3 regions of the Agromyces sp. NPDC060279 genome follow, and region 2 is predicted to be linked to each of the others. Evidence: predicted binding sites of a transcription regulator. Region 2 holds the regulator's gene; each other region holds the start of a gene.
What was found. Region 2 encodes LexA, which represses DNA repair genes until DNA is damaged. Its sites were predicted from a motif close to TCGAACANNTGTTCGA; they were not measured.

Region 1 (5,215 bases), on a different contig from region 2:
GGAGATCGGCGTCCCGCACCGGTCGCAACTCGAGCCGCGGCGTGCGCAGCCGGAGCCGGAAGACGGGCCAGACGTCGAGGAGTTCCATCCGTCGACGATACCGGCGGGGTGCCGGGCGAGCGGCGCCTGCATGGCGCTTCGTCGTGCTGAGCCTCCTCGTCACTGAGCCTCCTCGTCACTGAGCCTCCTCGTCACTGAGCTCCGGCGTCACCTGGCTTCGTCATCACCGGTTCGTCGTTCCCGGTTCGTCGTTCCCAGGCTTCGTCGCCGAACACCTCCTCGAGCACGCTGCGGTGCGCGGGCTGCCAGCCGAGCGCACGCGCCTTCTCGCCGAGCGCGCGCTGGTCGAGCAGCAGGGCGTCGGCGAAGGGGGTGCCGAGCCGTGCGCGCGTCTCCTCGACCGACTCCTCGACCAGGGCGGTCGCCCGCCCCGCGGCAACGGTCGCTTCGCCGATCGCCCGCACGGTCTGCGGCCGGCCGTCGACCGCGATGAGCCGTCCCTGCTCCTGCGGGTGCTCGACGGCGATGCGGTAGAGCCGCGCCAGGTCGCCCCGGTGCACGAGGCTCCAGTGCTGTCGACCGTCGCCCACGAGCCGGACCCGTCCATCCGGCCCCGGCGTCGTGAGCAGTTCGGGAATCCCTCCGGCGCCGTAGACGACGCCCGGTGCGATGATCGTCGCGGAGACGGGTCCCGCGAGGAGCCGCTCTTCGAGGGGCACCCGCCACGCCACGATCTCCGGCGGGTCGAGCGGTCCGTCGTCCTGCAGGGTCGCACCCGAACCGTACTCCCAGATCCCGCTCGTGTGCACGAATCGCCGCCCGGTCGCCGCGAACTCGGCCCCGACGGCCTCGAGCACGGCAGCGTCGAACTCGGCCGCGCCACTCGCCGGCGCGGCGGTGTGGATCGCGGCGTCGGCCTCGGCGAGCTCGGCGCCGAACCAGCTGGCGTCCGTCACCTCACCGAGCCGAGCGACGGCGCCTCGTGCTGCGACCGCCCGAGCCGACTGCTCGCTCCGGACGATCGCTCGCACCTCGTGTCCAGCCTCGACGAGCTCGTCGAGCACCGCCGAGCCGATGGTCCCGGTTGCCCCGGTCAGTAGGATTCTCATGTCGGCAACGCTATGGATGCACCGCCGGTTACTTCAACGGAACTTCCCTCGGGGAAACCACGACGCCGGACGGGACGCCGCCCATGCCTCAACCGAACGCACACCCTGCCGCCGCCGGTGCTGCCTCCGCCACGGTCTCTGCCTCTGCGTACGTCTCCGCCTCCGGCGCCTCTGCCTCTGCCTCCGCCTCTGACTCTGCCGCCGCCTCTGCTCCCGCCTCCGAGGAGCCGCGCGACGTGCTCGCCCCGGACTGCCCGAGCCGAGTGGTGTTCGAGCGGATCGGCGAGCGTTGGACCATGTTCGTGCTGCTCGCGCTCGAACGGGGCGGCACCTTGCGCTTCGGCGAGCTCCGCGAGCGGGTCGGCCGTGTCACTCCGAAGGTGCTCACCGAGACGCTGCGCGCGCTCGAGGCTGACGGCCTGATCGTGCGCCGAGCGTTCCGCGATTCTCCCCCGCGAGTCGAGTACTCGCTCACGGAGCTCGGCACCTCCCTGCTCGACCCGATTCGGGCGATGCGCGAGTGGGCGGAGGCGCATGTCCCCGAAGTGCTCGCGGCTCGCGATCGAGCAGCTGACGCCGAGCGGCAGTCACACCGCGTCTCAACAATTCGTACATAAGTTCGAATTTCACTCCTTCTCTTCCAGCCCTCAGCCTCTGGCCACTCGTCGATTCGACGTCACCTCGATGCTCCGCCTTGCCGAGTAATCCAGAGCGTACTCGAGCGCAGCGACCGCGTTCGGAGTTTATCCACAAGTCGAACATTTCTTCGAATTAACTGCGGAATCGGGCCACAATAGGGGCATGCACTCCACGACCGCCGTCACCCCCTTCGCCGACGCCGCCGCCGACGCGGTCGCGACCTGGGTCGGCGCGCTGGCCGGGGCGGCGAACGGCGTCGACGCCGAAGTGCACGCGATGAGCGGAGCGGGGCTGGTCCGCACGGTCGAAGCACTCGCCAGAGCGGCGCGCGCCCTCGAGGCCCTGCAGGCTCGGTGCGCGGCCGAGCTCGCCGACCGTTCGTGCGGAGAGGTCGACGCCGACCTCGCCCGCGAGCACGGGTTCCCGAACGCCGCCAAGCTCCTCACTGCCGCCGGCGGAGGCCGAAGCATCGACGCGGTCCGCCTCATCGAGGTCGGTCGGGCCATCTCCGCCAGGCGCAGCTTCTTCGACGAGGAGCTCCCGGCGAAGCGCCCGCTCGTCGCTGCGGCGATGCACCGCGGCGAACTCTGCGTGGATGCGGCCGGCGTCATCGTCCGATTCCTCGATCGCATCGCCCTCCGATGCGAGCCCGAGGCGATGGCGTCCGCCGAAACCCTGCTCGTCGAGCGTGCGCCCGTCGTCGGCATCGACGGCCTGCACGCCCTCATCAAGCGACTCGAGGCGCACCTCGACCCCGACGGAGTGCAGCCGCGCGAAGACGAGCTGCGCGCTCGACGCTCGCTCTCGATCCGCGAAGACCGTTTCGGCATGGTGCTCGTGCGCGGGGCGTTCGACCCCGAGAGCGGAGCCGCGATCAAGACCGCGGTCGATGCGCTCGTCGGCGCCGCACTGCGCGCCGGGCGAGGCGGCAACCGCACCGAGGCCCGCGGCAGCGGTCACGACCCCGTTGGCCGCGCCTCCGTCGACCCGCTGTTCCGCGAAGACCGCTCGATCGCGCAGCTCAACGCCGACGCGCTCGCCGATCTCGCCCGGCACGCCCTCGGCTGCGGCGACGCGCCGACCGCGCTGCGTCGCGTGACCGTCGTCGCCAGGGTCGACGCCGAAGCGCTGACCACCGGCGAGGGGCACGCGACGATCGACGGCATCGATCAGCCGGTCTCGATCGCGACCGCCCGGGCTCTGGCCCTGAGCGCGGGCATCAGCCCGCTCCTCCTCGGCGAGGGCCGCGCACGACTCGATCTGGGCCGCGCGGCCCGACTCTTCAGCACTGAGCAGAAACTCGTCCTCGTCGACCGCGACGGCGGCTGCGCCTGGCCGGGATGCCTCAGGCCGCCGGGCTACGCCGAGGCGCACCACATCGCGTGGTGGCAGCGCGACGAGGGGCGCACCGATACCGGCAACGGCATCATGCTGTGCAGCCACCACCACCATCGGGTCCACCGCGACGGCTGGCGCATCCACGTGCACGACGACCGCAGTTGGTTCGTCCCGCCGGCGCATCTCGATCCGCAGCAGGTTCCCCGTCCGGGAAATCTCGCGAGCGAGAGGCGGATCGCCGAACGATTCGCGAAGCGCCGGCGCGCCCCCGGTGCTTCCCGCGGCGCGCCCCGCCGAAGTTCGCCAAGCGCACCCGCGACGCCGCAACCTCCAGCTAGCGTGAGCGCATGACCCGCACGTTGCTCATCATCGACATCCAGCAGGACTACTTCCCCGGCGGCCGGCACCCGCTGGTCGGGCCCGAGGCCGCAGCCGACCGGGCTGCGGAGGTGCTCGCCGCGTGGCGCGAGCGCGGCGAGCCGGTGGTGCACATCCAACACATCTGGGATGCTCCGGATGCGGCGTTCTTCCAGCCGGGCACCCCGGGCGTTGAGATCCACCCGAGTGTGGCACCGCGCGACGACGAGACGCTGCTCACGAAGGCGCTTCCGAACGCGTTCCTCGGCACCGGGCTCGAAGGCGTGCTTCGCGAGCAGCACGCGGCGACCGCCGCAGAGGCCGCCGAGGCCGCCGAGGGAGCGCCCCAGCTCGTCGTCATGGGCATGATGTCGAGCATGTGCGTCGATGCCACCGTCCGGGCCGCGGCCGACCTGGGCTTCCAGGTCACCGTCGTGCACGATGCCTGCGCGGCACCCGACCTCAGCTTCGACGGCGTGACCGTGCCCGCCGCCCAGGTGCACGCCGCGTTCATGGCCGCGCTCGGCGACAGCTATGCGGAGATCACGAGTGCCGAGGAGCTCCTGATCGGGAGCTGAACCGCGAGCCCGCGAGCCCGCGAGCCCGCGAACCCGCGCCCGCGCGCCCGCGCGCCCACTCGGCACGGCCGCACTCCACGGCTTCAGCACTTCGCAGCTTCTTCACTCCATTGCCCGCGAATTCGCCCCAATCACCCCTGAGAACCCGCACCACCGCCCCACGAGGCCAGAATTCTTGCAGAAGTTCCGTTTGCGGCATCCGCCATCGCATGTGACCATCGTTGACATGATCGCCGTCGATCGAACCCCGCCCGAGCCGGGCACCGCTGCCGCCACCGCAGCCGCCGATGGAACCGCCACCGCCGGCGAGGTCGACGCGCTCACGCTCGGCCGCCGCATCCGCGAGCACCGCACTGCCCGCGGCATGACGCTCGGCGAGCTGGCCCGCGCGATCGATCGGGCGCCCAGCCAGGTCTCCGCGATCGAGAACGGCAAGCGCGAGCCGCGCCTCTCGATGCTCCGCACCATCGCCCTCGCGCTCGGCACCACGGTCGACGAGCTGCTCCGCGCCGACGCTCCGAGCGAGCGCGCCGCGCTCGAGATCGCGGTCGAACGCGCCCAGCGCGGTCCGGTCTTCGCAGCACTCGGGCTCGAGCCGTTCCGCGTCGCGAAGACGATGAACGACCAGACCCTGCAGACGATCCTGGCGCTGCACAACGAGATCGACCGCCTGCACCGCGAGCGCGCGGCGACGCCGGAGGAGGCCCGCCGCGCGAACGCGGAGCTGCGCGCCGAGATGCGCGCCCGCGACAACTTCTACCCCGAGCTCGAACGCGTCGCCGCCGAGCTCCTCGAGGCGGTCGGCCACACCGGCGGGCCCGTCTCGCACCAGCTCGTCGCCGACATGGCCTCGCACCTCGGCTACTCCCTGCACTACGTCGGCGACCTGCCGCACTCGACGCGCTCGGTCACCGACAAGCGGCACGGGCGCATCTACCTGCCCACCCAGCAGTCCCCCTCGCGCGATTCCCGCTCACCGATCCTGCAGGCGCTCGCGAGCCATCTGTTGCACCACGAGGAGCCGCGCGATTACGGCGAGTTCCTGCGCCAGCGGGTCGAGACGAACTACCTGACCGCGGCGATCCTCCTCCCCGAGCAGGCCGCCGTGCGCTTCCTCGCTGAGGCGAAGAACCTGCGCCGCATCTCGATGGAGGAGCTGCGCGACCACTTCGCGGTCTCCTACGAGACCGCCGG
Region 2 (5,215 bases):
GCCCCGGCCTCCTCCAGGCGGTCCATGACCTGCCAGAGGTCGCCGCCGTCCTGCGTCCAGCCGCGGGCGGCCAGGGTCGTGCCGCGCACGTCGAGGCCGATCGCGATGGCCTCGCCGTACTGGGCGATCACCGAGGCAGCCCACTCGGGGTTCTCGAGCGCCGCGGTGCCGAGGTTGATGCGCTTCGCGCCGATCTCGAGCGCGTTCTCGAGCGAGGCGTCGTCGCGGATGCCGCCGGAGAGCTCGACGTTCACGCCGCGCACCTGGCGGATGACCTTCTTCAGGATGCCCGCGTTCGAACCGCGGCCGAAGGCGGCGTCGAGGTCGACGAGGTGGATCCAGTCGGCGCCCTGGTCGGCCCACTCGGCCGCGGCGTCGACGGGGTCGCCGTAGTTGGTCTCGGTGCCCGCCTCCCCCTTGGTCAGGCGGACGGCCTTGCCGCCGGCGACGTCGACGGCCGGCAGGAGCACCAGGCGGGGGGTGTGGTTGAACTCGCTCATCACTGTCCTCGGAGAGAAGGCCGCTGTGCGGCACTCGGGCACAGTCACAGCATCCTAGTCGCGGCCGGCGGCCGCCGTTGACACGTGACGGTCAGGGTCGGGACGCCGGGGCGTCGCGCTGGTCAGGAAAGGGTGCCGATCCAGTTGGAGAGCAGGCGGATGCCGGCATCCGCGGACTTCTCCGGGTGGAACTGCGTCGCGGAAAGCGGGCCGTTCTCGACCGCCGCCAGGAAACGGCCTCCGTGCTCGGCCCAGGTGAGCGAGGGCTGCGGGAACGGCGGGATCACGTCGAGGCTCCACTGCTGGGCGGCGAAGGAGTGCACGAAGTAGAAGCGCTCGTCCTCGATGCCGTCGAAGAGCGCGCTGCCCGCATCCGGGGTCACCGTGTTCCAGCCCATGTGCGGCAGCACCTCGGCCGGCAGCTCGGTGACCTCGCCCGGCCATTCGCCGAGCCCCTCGGTGTCGGTGCCGCGCTCGACGCCGCGCTCGAACATGACCTGCATGCCGACGCAGATGCCGAGCACGGGGCGTCCGCCCGCGAGTCGCCGATCGATGAGCTCGTCGCCGCGCACGGCGCGGAGCTGCTCCATGACGGCGCGGAAGGCGCCGACGCCGGGCACAACGAGCCCGTCGGCCTCCATGACCGCCGCGCGGGCCGCGGTGACCTCGACGTCGGCCCCCGCCCGCTCGAGCGCCTTGGCCGCCGAGTGGACGTTGCCGGAGCCGTAGTCGAGGACGACGACGCGCCGGGTGCGGCTCACAGCGCGCCCTTCGTGGACGGGATGCCGACGACGAGCGGATCGAGCGCCTTGGCCTGCCGGAACGCCCGCGCGAACGCCTTGAACTCGGCCTCGGCGATGTGGTGCGGGTCGCGTCCGCCGAGCACGCGGACGTGCACGGTGAGGCCGGCGTTGAACGTGATGGCTTCGAAGACGTGGCGCACCATCGACCCCGTGAAGTGGCCGCCGATGAGGTGGAACTCGAAGCCCTCGGGCTCGCCCGTGTGCACGAGGTACGGCCGGCCCGAGATGTCGACGACGGCCTGCGCGAGCGCCTCGTCGAGCGGGACGAGCGCGTCGCCGTAGCGCGAGATGCCGCGCTTGTCGCCGAGCGCCTGGCGGATGGCCTGGCCGAGCACGATGCCCGTGTCCTCGACGGTGTGGTGCACGTCGATGTGCACGTCGCCGCTGGCGCGCACCGTGAGGTCGCTCAGCGAGTGCTTGGCGAAGGCGGTGAGCAGGTGGTCGTAGAACGGGACGCCCGTCTCGATGTCGCTCGTGCCGGTACCGTCGAGATCGATGGAGAGGTCGATGCTCGACTCGCTCGTCTCGCGCTGGACGCGGGCCGTGCGGTGCTGGTTCGCCATGGTCATGCTCCGATCCTATTCGCGGCGCTCGGCGCGAACAGCGCGATCGCCTCGAGGAACGCGGTCGTCTCCGCCTCCGTGCCCGCGCTCACCCGGAGGCTGCCGGGCAGGCCGATGTCGCGGATCAGGACGCCCCGCTCGAGGAGCGCCTGCCAGAGCGCCGCCGGCTCGTCGACGCCGCCGAACAGCACGAAGTTCGATCCGCTCCGGTAGGCGCGGAAGCCGAGCCGGCCGAGCTCGCGCACGATGCGGTCGCGCTGGCCGCGGATCTCGTCGACCATCGCGAGCATCTCGCCGCTGTGCGCGAGGGCGGCGAGGGCCGCGGCCTGGGTGAGGGCGGAGAGATGGTACGGGAGCCGCACGAGACGGAGGGCGTCGATCAGCGCCGGGTCGGCGGCGAGGTAGCCGACCCGCGCGCCCGCGAAGGCGAAGGCCTTGCTCATGGTGCGCGAGACGACGAGGCGCGGCCGGCCCTCGAGGAGCTCGAGGGCGCTCGGCGTGCCGGGGTCGGCGAACTCGAAGTAGGCCTCGTCGACGATCACGATGCCGCGGGCGGCATCGGCGACCGCGCGGATCGTGTCGAGCGAGACCGGAGTGCCGGTGGGGTTGTTCGGCGCGCAGAGGAAGACGACGTCGGGGTCGTGCTGCTCGATGGCCGCGACGGCCGTCTCGGCGCTCAACTCGTAGTCGGCGTCGCGCGGGGCGTCGACCCACTCCGTGCCGGTGCCGGAGGCGAGCAGCGAGTACATCGAATAGGTGGGCGAAAAGCCGAGCGCCCGGCGCCCGGGGCCGCCGAACGCCTGCAGCAGGTGCTGCAGCACTTCGTTCGAGCCGTTCGCCGCCCAGATCTGCTCGGGCGTGAGCCCGTGTCCGAGATAGCGGGCGAACGCCTCGCGCAGTTCCGTGAACTCCCGGTCGGGGTACCGGTTCAGCTGGAGGATGGCCGCCGCAACTCGCGCGACGATGTCGTGCGCCACATCCTCGGGAATCGGGTGCGTGTTCTCGTTCACGTTGAGCGCGACCGGAACGACCTTCTGCGGCGCTCCGTAGGGCGAACGCCCTCTGAGGTCATCGCGGATGGGCAGATCTTCGAAGCTCGTCACCACTTCATGCTAGTGATGCGCGGCACCCTGTGACGCCGTGGTGCGGCGGTGCCGGAGCGCTCAGTTCGCGGCGGGAAGCGCCAGGCGCTGGCCCGGCTCGACCACCGAGGAGTCGAGCCCGTTCAACCGGATGATGTCGTCGATGACCACGCGAGGATCGGCCCCGGGGTCGGTCGCCTCGGCGATCTCCCACAGGGTGTCGCCGGCGCCGACCGTGACGTATTCGAAGCTCGCGCCCGGGCCGACGGCGTCGTCGGCCGCTGCGACTCCTGCGCCGAGCACGCTCAGCGCCGCCCAGATGACGAGCGGGAGCGCCCCGAGGGACGTGAACACGACCCGACCGCGTCGGGTCAGTCGAAGCCGCGTGCGGGCACCTGCGAAGCCGTTCGCGGTGAACTCGGCACCGCTTGCGATCACTGCGCTCATCTCAACACCTCCAGGAGAATCGCACCCGGCCCTCGGCCGGGAGGGCCGGATGCGAAGCTGTGTTCCGAATCTATCTTCGATTGTTCGAATCTGCAAGCCGTTCTTCGAACATTGCGCCGCCTCGGATTCGCGACACACTCGAAGGAATGTTTGCCGCACCCGCGTTGCGCGGATACAGTTTCGAATGTCAGAACAGAGTCCATCAGGGACCACCGACATTCCGGTCGCAAGACCGCCGACGAGGGGCGTCAGCACGTGAGCACCGAGACCGAGGGCAGCAAACCGGCCGCACGTGCGCGCCGCCGCAAGAGCCTGAGCGCGAAGCAGATCTCGATCCTCGAGGTCATCCAGCGCTCCGTCGCGACGCGGGGCTATCCGCCGAGCATGCGCGAGATCGGCGACGCCGTGGGCCTGTCCTCGCTTTCGAGCGTCACCCACCAGCTGAACCAGCTCGAACTGGCCGGCTACCTGCGCCGCGACCCGAACCGTCCCCGCGCGCTCGAGGTGCTGATCGAGCTCCCCGGCAGCGACGAACGCCAGCCGAGCGAGGGCGAGCCGATCCCCGTCGGCGACGCGGCGATGGTGCCGCTCGTCGGCCGGATCGCCGCCGGCATCCCGATCACCGCCGAGCAGCAGATCGACGAGGTCTTCCCGCTCCCCCGTCAGCTCGTGGGCAAGGGCGAGCTGTTCATGCTGAAGGTCGTCGGCGACTCCATGGTCGACGCGGCCATCTGCGACGGCGACTGGGTCGTCGTGCGTTCGCAGCGCACCGCGGAGAACGGTGAGATCGTCGCGGCCATGCTCGACGAGGAGGCGACGGTGAAGGTCTTCCGGCAGCGCGACGGCCACACCTGGCTCCTCCCCCGCAACAGCGCCTTCGAGCCGATCCTGGGCGACGACGCCGAGGTGCTCGGCAAGGTCGTCGCGGTGCTCCGCGCGGTCTGACGCCGCCAGGCACGCGGAACGGCCCGGGATGCGAGGCATCCCGGGCCGTTCCTCGTCTCACGCCCGACGGGCGGACCCGCTCAGGCTCGGGCGAGCGACTCCCGCACCGAACGCGCCGCGCCGACGAGGTTGGCGAGCGAGGCGACGGTCTCGTCGTAGCCGCGCGTCTTCAGGCCGCAGTCCGGGTTCACCCAGAGCCGCGACGCCGGCACCTCCGCGACCGCGCGCTCCAGGAGCTCGCGGACCTCGTCCTCGCCGGGCACCCGGGGCGAGTGGATGTCGTACACGCCGGGGCCGACCCCGTGGTCGAAGCCGCTGCGGCCGAGGTCCTCGACCACCTCCATCCGGCTGCGCGCGGCCTCGATGCTCGTGACATCGGCATCCAGGCCCCGGATGGCGTCGATGACGACGCCGAACTCGGAGTAGCAGAGGTGGGTGTGCACCTGCGTCGCCGGCGCGGCCCCGCCCGTCGCAAGCCGGAACGCCCCGACCGACCAGTCGAGGTACGCGGGCTGCTCCGCGCGGCGCAGCGGCAGCAGCTCCCGAAGCGCGGGCTCGTCGACCTGGATGATCCGGATGCCGGCGGCCTCCAGGTCCGCGACCTCGTCGCGGAGCGCGAGTCCCACCTGGCGGGCGGTGTCGCCGAGCGGCTGATCGTCGCGCACGAACGACCAGGCCAGGATCGTGACGGGCCCCGTCAGCATCCCCTTCAGGTGCCGTTCGGTGAGCGACTGGGCGTAGGCCGACCAGCCCACGGTCATCGGTGCGGGGCGGGAGACGTCGCCCCAGAGGATCGAGGGCCGCGTGCAGCGCGAACCGTACGACTGCACCCAGCCGTGCTCGGTCACCGCGAAGCCGTCGAGCAGCTCGGCGAA
Region 3 (5,215 bases), on a different contig from region 2:
TCCATCACTCCACCAACTCCTATCTCCGCGCCGAGCACCTCTCGGCCGGCTACGCGGATCGCGACGTGCTGCGCGATCTCGACTTCACCGTCTCTCCCGGGCAGCGGCTCGGCCTCATCGGCGAGAACGGCGTCGGCAAGTCCGCCCTGCTGCGGGTGCTCGCCGGCGAGGCGCCCGCGCGGCTGCAGGCCGACGGCCGACTCACCCGCCCGGCCCGGATCGGGCTCCTCCTGCAGGAGCTGCCCTTCGCCGACGACGAGCGCATCGACGACGTCATCGAGGCGCGCATCGCCGAGGTGCGCGGCATCGAGCGCGAGCTGGATGCCGCGGCCGCGGCGCTCGTCGAGGCCACGCCGGAGGCCGAGGAGCGCTACGCCGCCGCGCTCGATGCGGCCGAACGGGCCGAGGTCTGGTCGGTCGAGGCCCGGCGCGACGAGCTCCTCGACGGGCTCGGCGTGTCCGGCATCGGCCTCGACCGCCGCATCGGCGAGATGTCGGGAGGGCAGCGCAGCCGCTTCGCCCTCGCGGCGCTGCTGCTCGGCGCACCCGACGCGCTGCTGCTCGACGAGCCGACGAACCACCTCGACGACGCCGCGGCCGAGTTCCTGGAGGCGCGCCTGCGTGCCTGGCGGGGCCCGGTCGTCTTCGCCAGCCACGACCGGGAGTTCCTCGACCGGGTCGCGACGGGCCTGCTCGACCTCGACCCGGCGCAGTCCGCCGCCGGCGTGCCGCTCGATGCCTCGGGCGGCACGGTCTTCGGCGGCTCGTTCAGCGAGTACCTCGAGGCCAAGGCCGACGCGCGAGCGCGTTGGCAGCGGCAGTACGAGGCGGAGCAGGGCGAGCTGCGGGCGCTCCGCGAGGCCGTGCGCGAGACCGCGCGGAACGTGTCGCACCGGAGGGGCCCGAGCGACAACGACAAGTTCATCACCAAGTTCAAGCAGGGGCGCACCGATCAGGCGATCGCGCGGCGGGTGCACAATGCGGAGCTCCGGCTCGAGACGCTCGAGCGCGAGCAGCTGCGCAAGCCGCCCGCCGCGCTGGAGTTCACCGGCATCCCGACCGGAGCCCAGGCGCTCGGCGAGGAGGGCGGACCGCTCATCCAGCTCGCCGGGGCGGCGGTCGGCGAGCGGCTGCGGCTCGAGACCTTCCGGGTGGAGGCGCTCGACCGGGTGCTGATCACCGGGGCGAACGGCGCCGGCAAGTCGACGCTGCTCGGCCTGCTCGCCGGTCGCATCGCACCGGACGCCGGCACGGTGCGCCGTCGCCGTGGGCTCCGGGTCGGACTCCTCGAGCAGGACGTCCGTTTCGAGGACCCGGATGCCTCGCCGCGGGCGCTCTACGAGCGGGTGCTGGGGGAGCAGCGCGCGGCGCTCGTGCCGCTGCCGAGCCTCGGTCTCATGCCCAGGCGGGACCTGGACCGTCCGCTCGGCGGCCTGTCCGTCGGGCAGCAGCGGCGGCTCGCGCTCGCCCTCGTGATCGCGAAGCCGCCGCACGTGTTCCTGCTCGACGAGCCGACGAACCACCTCTCGCTCGCGCTCGCGACGGAACTCGAGGCGGCGCTCGGCGGGTATCCGGGGGCCGTGCTCATCGCGAGCCATGACCGCTGGATGCGCCGGCGCTGGGCGGGGGAGGAGCTGCGGCTCGCCGCCGGCCGCCCGCTCGCCCGCACCGCCGCCTGACGGCGCGGCGCCCCACCCGCCTCCACCCCAGGGTTGCCCGACTTTCATGAAAGTCGGGCAACCCTGGGTTGGGTGGGCGGGTTGCGGATGTATCGAAGGTATGTTCGAATATGAGCATGCGGTGGAGCGGGCAGGAACTCGAGGTCGAGCAGGGCTCGACGCTGCCGGGGCTCGCCAAACTGAGCAGCCTCGTGCGATCGGTGCAGACGCCCGAGTTCGCGGGGGTGACCTTCCACGAGGTGCTCGCGAAGTCCGCGCTGAACAAGGTGCCGGGGTCGTCGTCGATGCCGTTCGGGTGGACCATCAATCCCTACCGCGGCTGCTCGCACGCGTGCGTCTACTGCTTCGCGAGGCCGACGCACACCTACCTCGATCTCGACGCCGGCGACGACTTCGACCGGCAGATCGTCGTCAAGGTGAACGTCGCCGAGGTGCTGCGCAAAGAGCTGGCGCGGCCCTCCTGGCGGCACGAGCCGGTCGCCCTCGGCACGAACACCGATCCCTATCAACGGGCCGAGGGGCGCTACGAGCTCATGCCGGGCATCATCGAGGCGCTCGCCGACAGCGGCACCCCGATCAGCGTGCTGACGAAGGGCACGCTGCTGCGCCGCGATCTGCCGCTGCTCGCCCGCGCCGCCGAACGGGTCCCCGTCGACCTCGCGATGTCGATCGCCGTGTACGACCACGAGCTGCAGCAGGCCGTCGAGCCCGGCACACCCAGCACGAAGGCGAGGCTGGCCACGGTCACGGCGATCCGCGAGGCGGGCTTCGACTGCACCGTGTTCCTCATGCCGATCCTGCCCGACCTCACCGACACCCGGGCCCACCTCGACGAGGCGCTGCGGCAGATCAAGGCGGCCGGGGCCACCTCGGTACTGCACGGGGCGCTGCACCTCCGGCCCGGAGTCAAGCCCTGGTTCATGCAGTGGCTCGAGGCGCACCACCCCGAGCTCGTGCCGAAGTACCGTTCGATGTACTACGGCACGAACAGCTACGCGCCGAAGGCGTACCGGCAGTGGCTCACGGCGCGCATCAGGCCGATGATCCGCGCGCACGGATTGCGCTACGGCAGCGAAGACCCGGTCACCGGGGGCGTGCGCTCCTCCGCCTTGGCGGCGGCTCGTTCTGCGTCCGCCGCCGCCGGGCACGGCGTGCCCGGTCGCTTCGCCGGTCCGCAGTTCGCCGGAGCCTCGTCGGCGGGCGGCGCGGCGGCGCTTCCGACTCCGCTCGGCGACACGCTGTTCTGAGCCCCGGATGCGCGACATCGCGCCCGCGCCCTGCGGTACTCTCGCTGCAGCCCGTCGATTTTCCCTGCGCTCGGCGGTGCGTTCGGGAGGTGCGGCGATGACCCATGGCTTGCCCGCACCATTGACGCGCGCGGCCGAACATCGGGCGCTCATCAACGCAGGCCATGCCGCCGCCTTCGTCTGCCTGTCCGTGGGCATCGCCATCGGCATCCTCGCCGGGTTGTACCTGGGCGCGACGAACGGCTGGATCGGCGCGGGGCTCGTCGCCGCGCAGGCCGCCGCGCTCGCGGTGCACGCCGTGCGGCCGAACCTCTTCACCGCGCTCCTCGCGCTCGCAGTCGGCACGGCGAGCGTGTTCCTGCTCGTGCCGATCCTGAGCGGCTCGGGCGCCTTCGAGACGACGAACAACAGCATCTCGGCGCTCCCGAGGGTCGCCCTCGTGCTCATCGGCGGGGCGGCCAGCGGCACCTGGTGGGCGATCGGCTGGGCCGGTGCCGGCTGGCTCTTCGGCGAGCTCGCCACGGTCGTCGGTGCCGCGATGGTCGGCACGATGTGGGTCCCCAACCTCGCCGCCGCGTTCGCACTCGCCATCGTCGTCCTCGTCCGCGGCTTCGACGGGCTCAACCGGCGGTTCAACGGCCGCGCCCGGCCCGGTCCGGCCGCAGGCGGGGAGCCGACAGCCGCCGCCATGCGCCGGGACTTCGCGCTCCGCGCCTCCGTGCGGCTGAACGAGCTCGCGCTGCAGCACCTGACCAGGGTCGCCGAGGCCGGCTCCGGCACGATCGACGACCGTCTGCGCCAGGAGATCGACCGCGAGCTGAGCCTCGCGATCGGGCCCGACTGGGCGGCCTCGATCGCCGAGCGCGGCGGCGCACGGAGTGGCACCGCCGGAGCTCCGGCCAACGCGCCCGAAGCCGGCGCGGGGCCCGCCGAGGCGCTCGCGCCGAGTTCGCCGGCCCACCGGGCGGAGGCGGCCGTGCCATCGGCGGTGCCGCCGAGCGGTGGCCCGAGCGGGGCGCGCAACGAACCCCAGACGGGCGCAGCGGCCGACGGCGCACGGAGCACGGCACCCGGCGGATTCGCCCAGGTGCTGCCGACCGCGCACGAGGCCGCGAGCAACGGCGGCCTCGCGGTGCGGGTGAGCGGTGCGCTGGCGCAGCTCGCCCAGCTCGCACCCTCCCGGCTCGACGCGCTCGACTCCGCCGTCGCCCAATGCCTCGTGAACGTCGTGCGGCACGCCGGCGTGTCCTCGGCCGAGGTCATGATCGGCGGAGGGGCCGACGAGCTCACCGTCGCCGTCATCGACACCGGCGTCGGGTTCGACGAGTCGCGCGTCCCCGCCGACCGCATCGGCCTGCGCACCTCGATCCGAGCCCGGGTCGAGCACGAGGGCGGCACGGTGCGGCTCTGGTCGAAACCCGGCGTCGGCACCACCATCGTGCTCACCATGCCGAGGACGGAGCGATGAGCGGCAGATTCAGCCTCACCCAACAGGAGGCCGATCCGATCGGCGGCAGCACGGCGGCCCCGCTCGTCGCGATCGGCGCCGGCACCGCCGTCGCCATCTCCGTCGTGTCGACCTTCGCCCATCGCGCCGAGATCGTCTCGCCATTCGCGGCGGTCCTCGGCATCCTGCTCCTCGTCGCGGCCGCGATCGCGCTCGTGACCGGCATCCTCCCGTCGCGGGGCAGCTTCGCGAGCGAACGCGTCTGGCTCGTCGTGACGATCGCGACGGCCGCCGCGGTCGCCGAGTACGTCAGCACCATGGGCAACGACGCCGTGCTCTACGACGACTACGGGCCGATCACCATCGGCGTGCTCCTGCTCTGCATGGCCCCCTATGCGAGCTGGGCGGCGCTGCTCATCGCCGCCGGGCTCTCCTCGGGCGTGCTCGCGATCCTCGTCGCCGGCAACGCCGCGGCCGCGAGCGTCTCGCAGCCCGTCGCCTCCCTGGTGCTCGTCGGCTCGGTCGCCATCGTCGCGCTCGCGGCGGCGGGCGCCTCGTACTCCTACTCGATCGTCGGCTCGATCCTGCGCTGGCAGCGCGAGGTCAACCGGGAGGCGCTGGAGCAGGAGGTCGCCGAGGAGCCGGGGGATGCCGCCCCGTTCCCGGGGCCGACCATCGGCGGCTCGCCGCGCGTCGCCCTCGTGGCCCGCGAGGTGCTGCCCTTCCTCGCCTCGGTGGTCGCCGCCGAGCGCCTCTCAGTCGCCGACGTCGATCGCGCCCGAGAGCTCGCCGAAGGGGTGCAGGCCGCGATGAAGGCCGGCATCGAGGCGACCTGGCTCGAC

Region 1: ACFWE1_RS15095 (DUF222 domain-containing protein) is a predicted target of LexA. The motif match lies at 1,864-1,879, and genes of this name have one in related genera.
Region 3: ACFWE1_RS03485 (Rv2578c family radical SAM protein) is a predicted target of LexA. The motif match lies at 1,772-1,787, and genes of this name have one in related genera.

What each region holds. Positions count from the first base shown of each region.
Region 1 covers NZ_JBHXBK010000006.1:99,611-104,825, forward strand. Annotated here, with positions in the region: gene ACFWE1_RS15080 (GNAT family N-acetyltransferase) at 1-88, opposite strand, end outside; gene ACFWE1_RS15085 (NAD-dependent epimerase/dehydratase family protein) at 192-1,109, opposite strand; gene ACFWE1_RS15090 (winged helix-turn-helix transcriptional regulator) at 1,346-1,726, shown strand; gene ACFWE1_RS15095 (DUF222 domain-containing protein) at 1,911-3,437, shown strand; gene ACFWE1_RS15100 (cysteine hydrolase family protein) at 3,434-4,021, shown strand; gene ACFWE1_RS15105 (helix-turn-helix domain-containing protein) at 4,248-5,215, shown strand, end outside.
Region 2 covers NZ_JBHXBK010000002.1:476,838-482,052, reverse strand. Annotated here, with positions in the region: gene priA (bifunctional 1-(5-phosphoribosyl)-5-((5-phosphoribosylamino)methylideneamino)imidazole-4-carboxamide isomerase/phosphoribosylanthranilate isomerase PriA) at 1-500, opposite strand, end outside; gene hisH (imidazole glycerol phosphate synthase subunit HisH) at 623-1,261, opposite strand; gene hisB (imidazoleglycerol-phosphate dehydratase HisB) at 1,258-1,866, opposite strand; gene ACFWE1_RS10925 (histidinol-phosphate transaminase) at 1,869-2,969, opposite strand; gene ACFWE1_RS10920 (LysM peptidoglycan-binding domain-containing protein) at 3,030-3,395, opposite strand; gene lexA (transcriptional repressor LexA) at 3,651-4,340, shown strand; gene metE (5-methyltetrahydropteroyltriglutamate--homocysteine S-methyltransferase) at 4,421-5,215, opposite strand, start outside.
Region 3 covers NZ_JBHXBK010000001.1:740,564-745,778, reverse strand. Annotated here, with positions in the region: gene ACFWE1_RS03490 (ABC-F family ATP-binding cassette domain-containing protein) at 1-1,679, shown strand, start outside; gene ACFWE1_RS03485 (Rv2578c family radical SAM protein) at 1,796-2,926, shown strand; gene ACFWE1_RS03480 (ATP-binding protein) at 3,024-4,394, shown strand; gene ACFWE1_RS03475 (hypothetical protein) at 4,391-5,215, shown strand, end outside.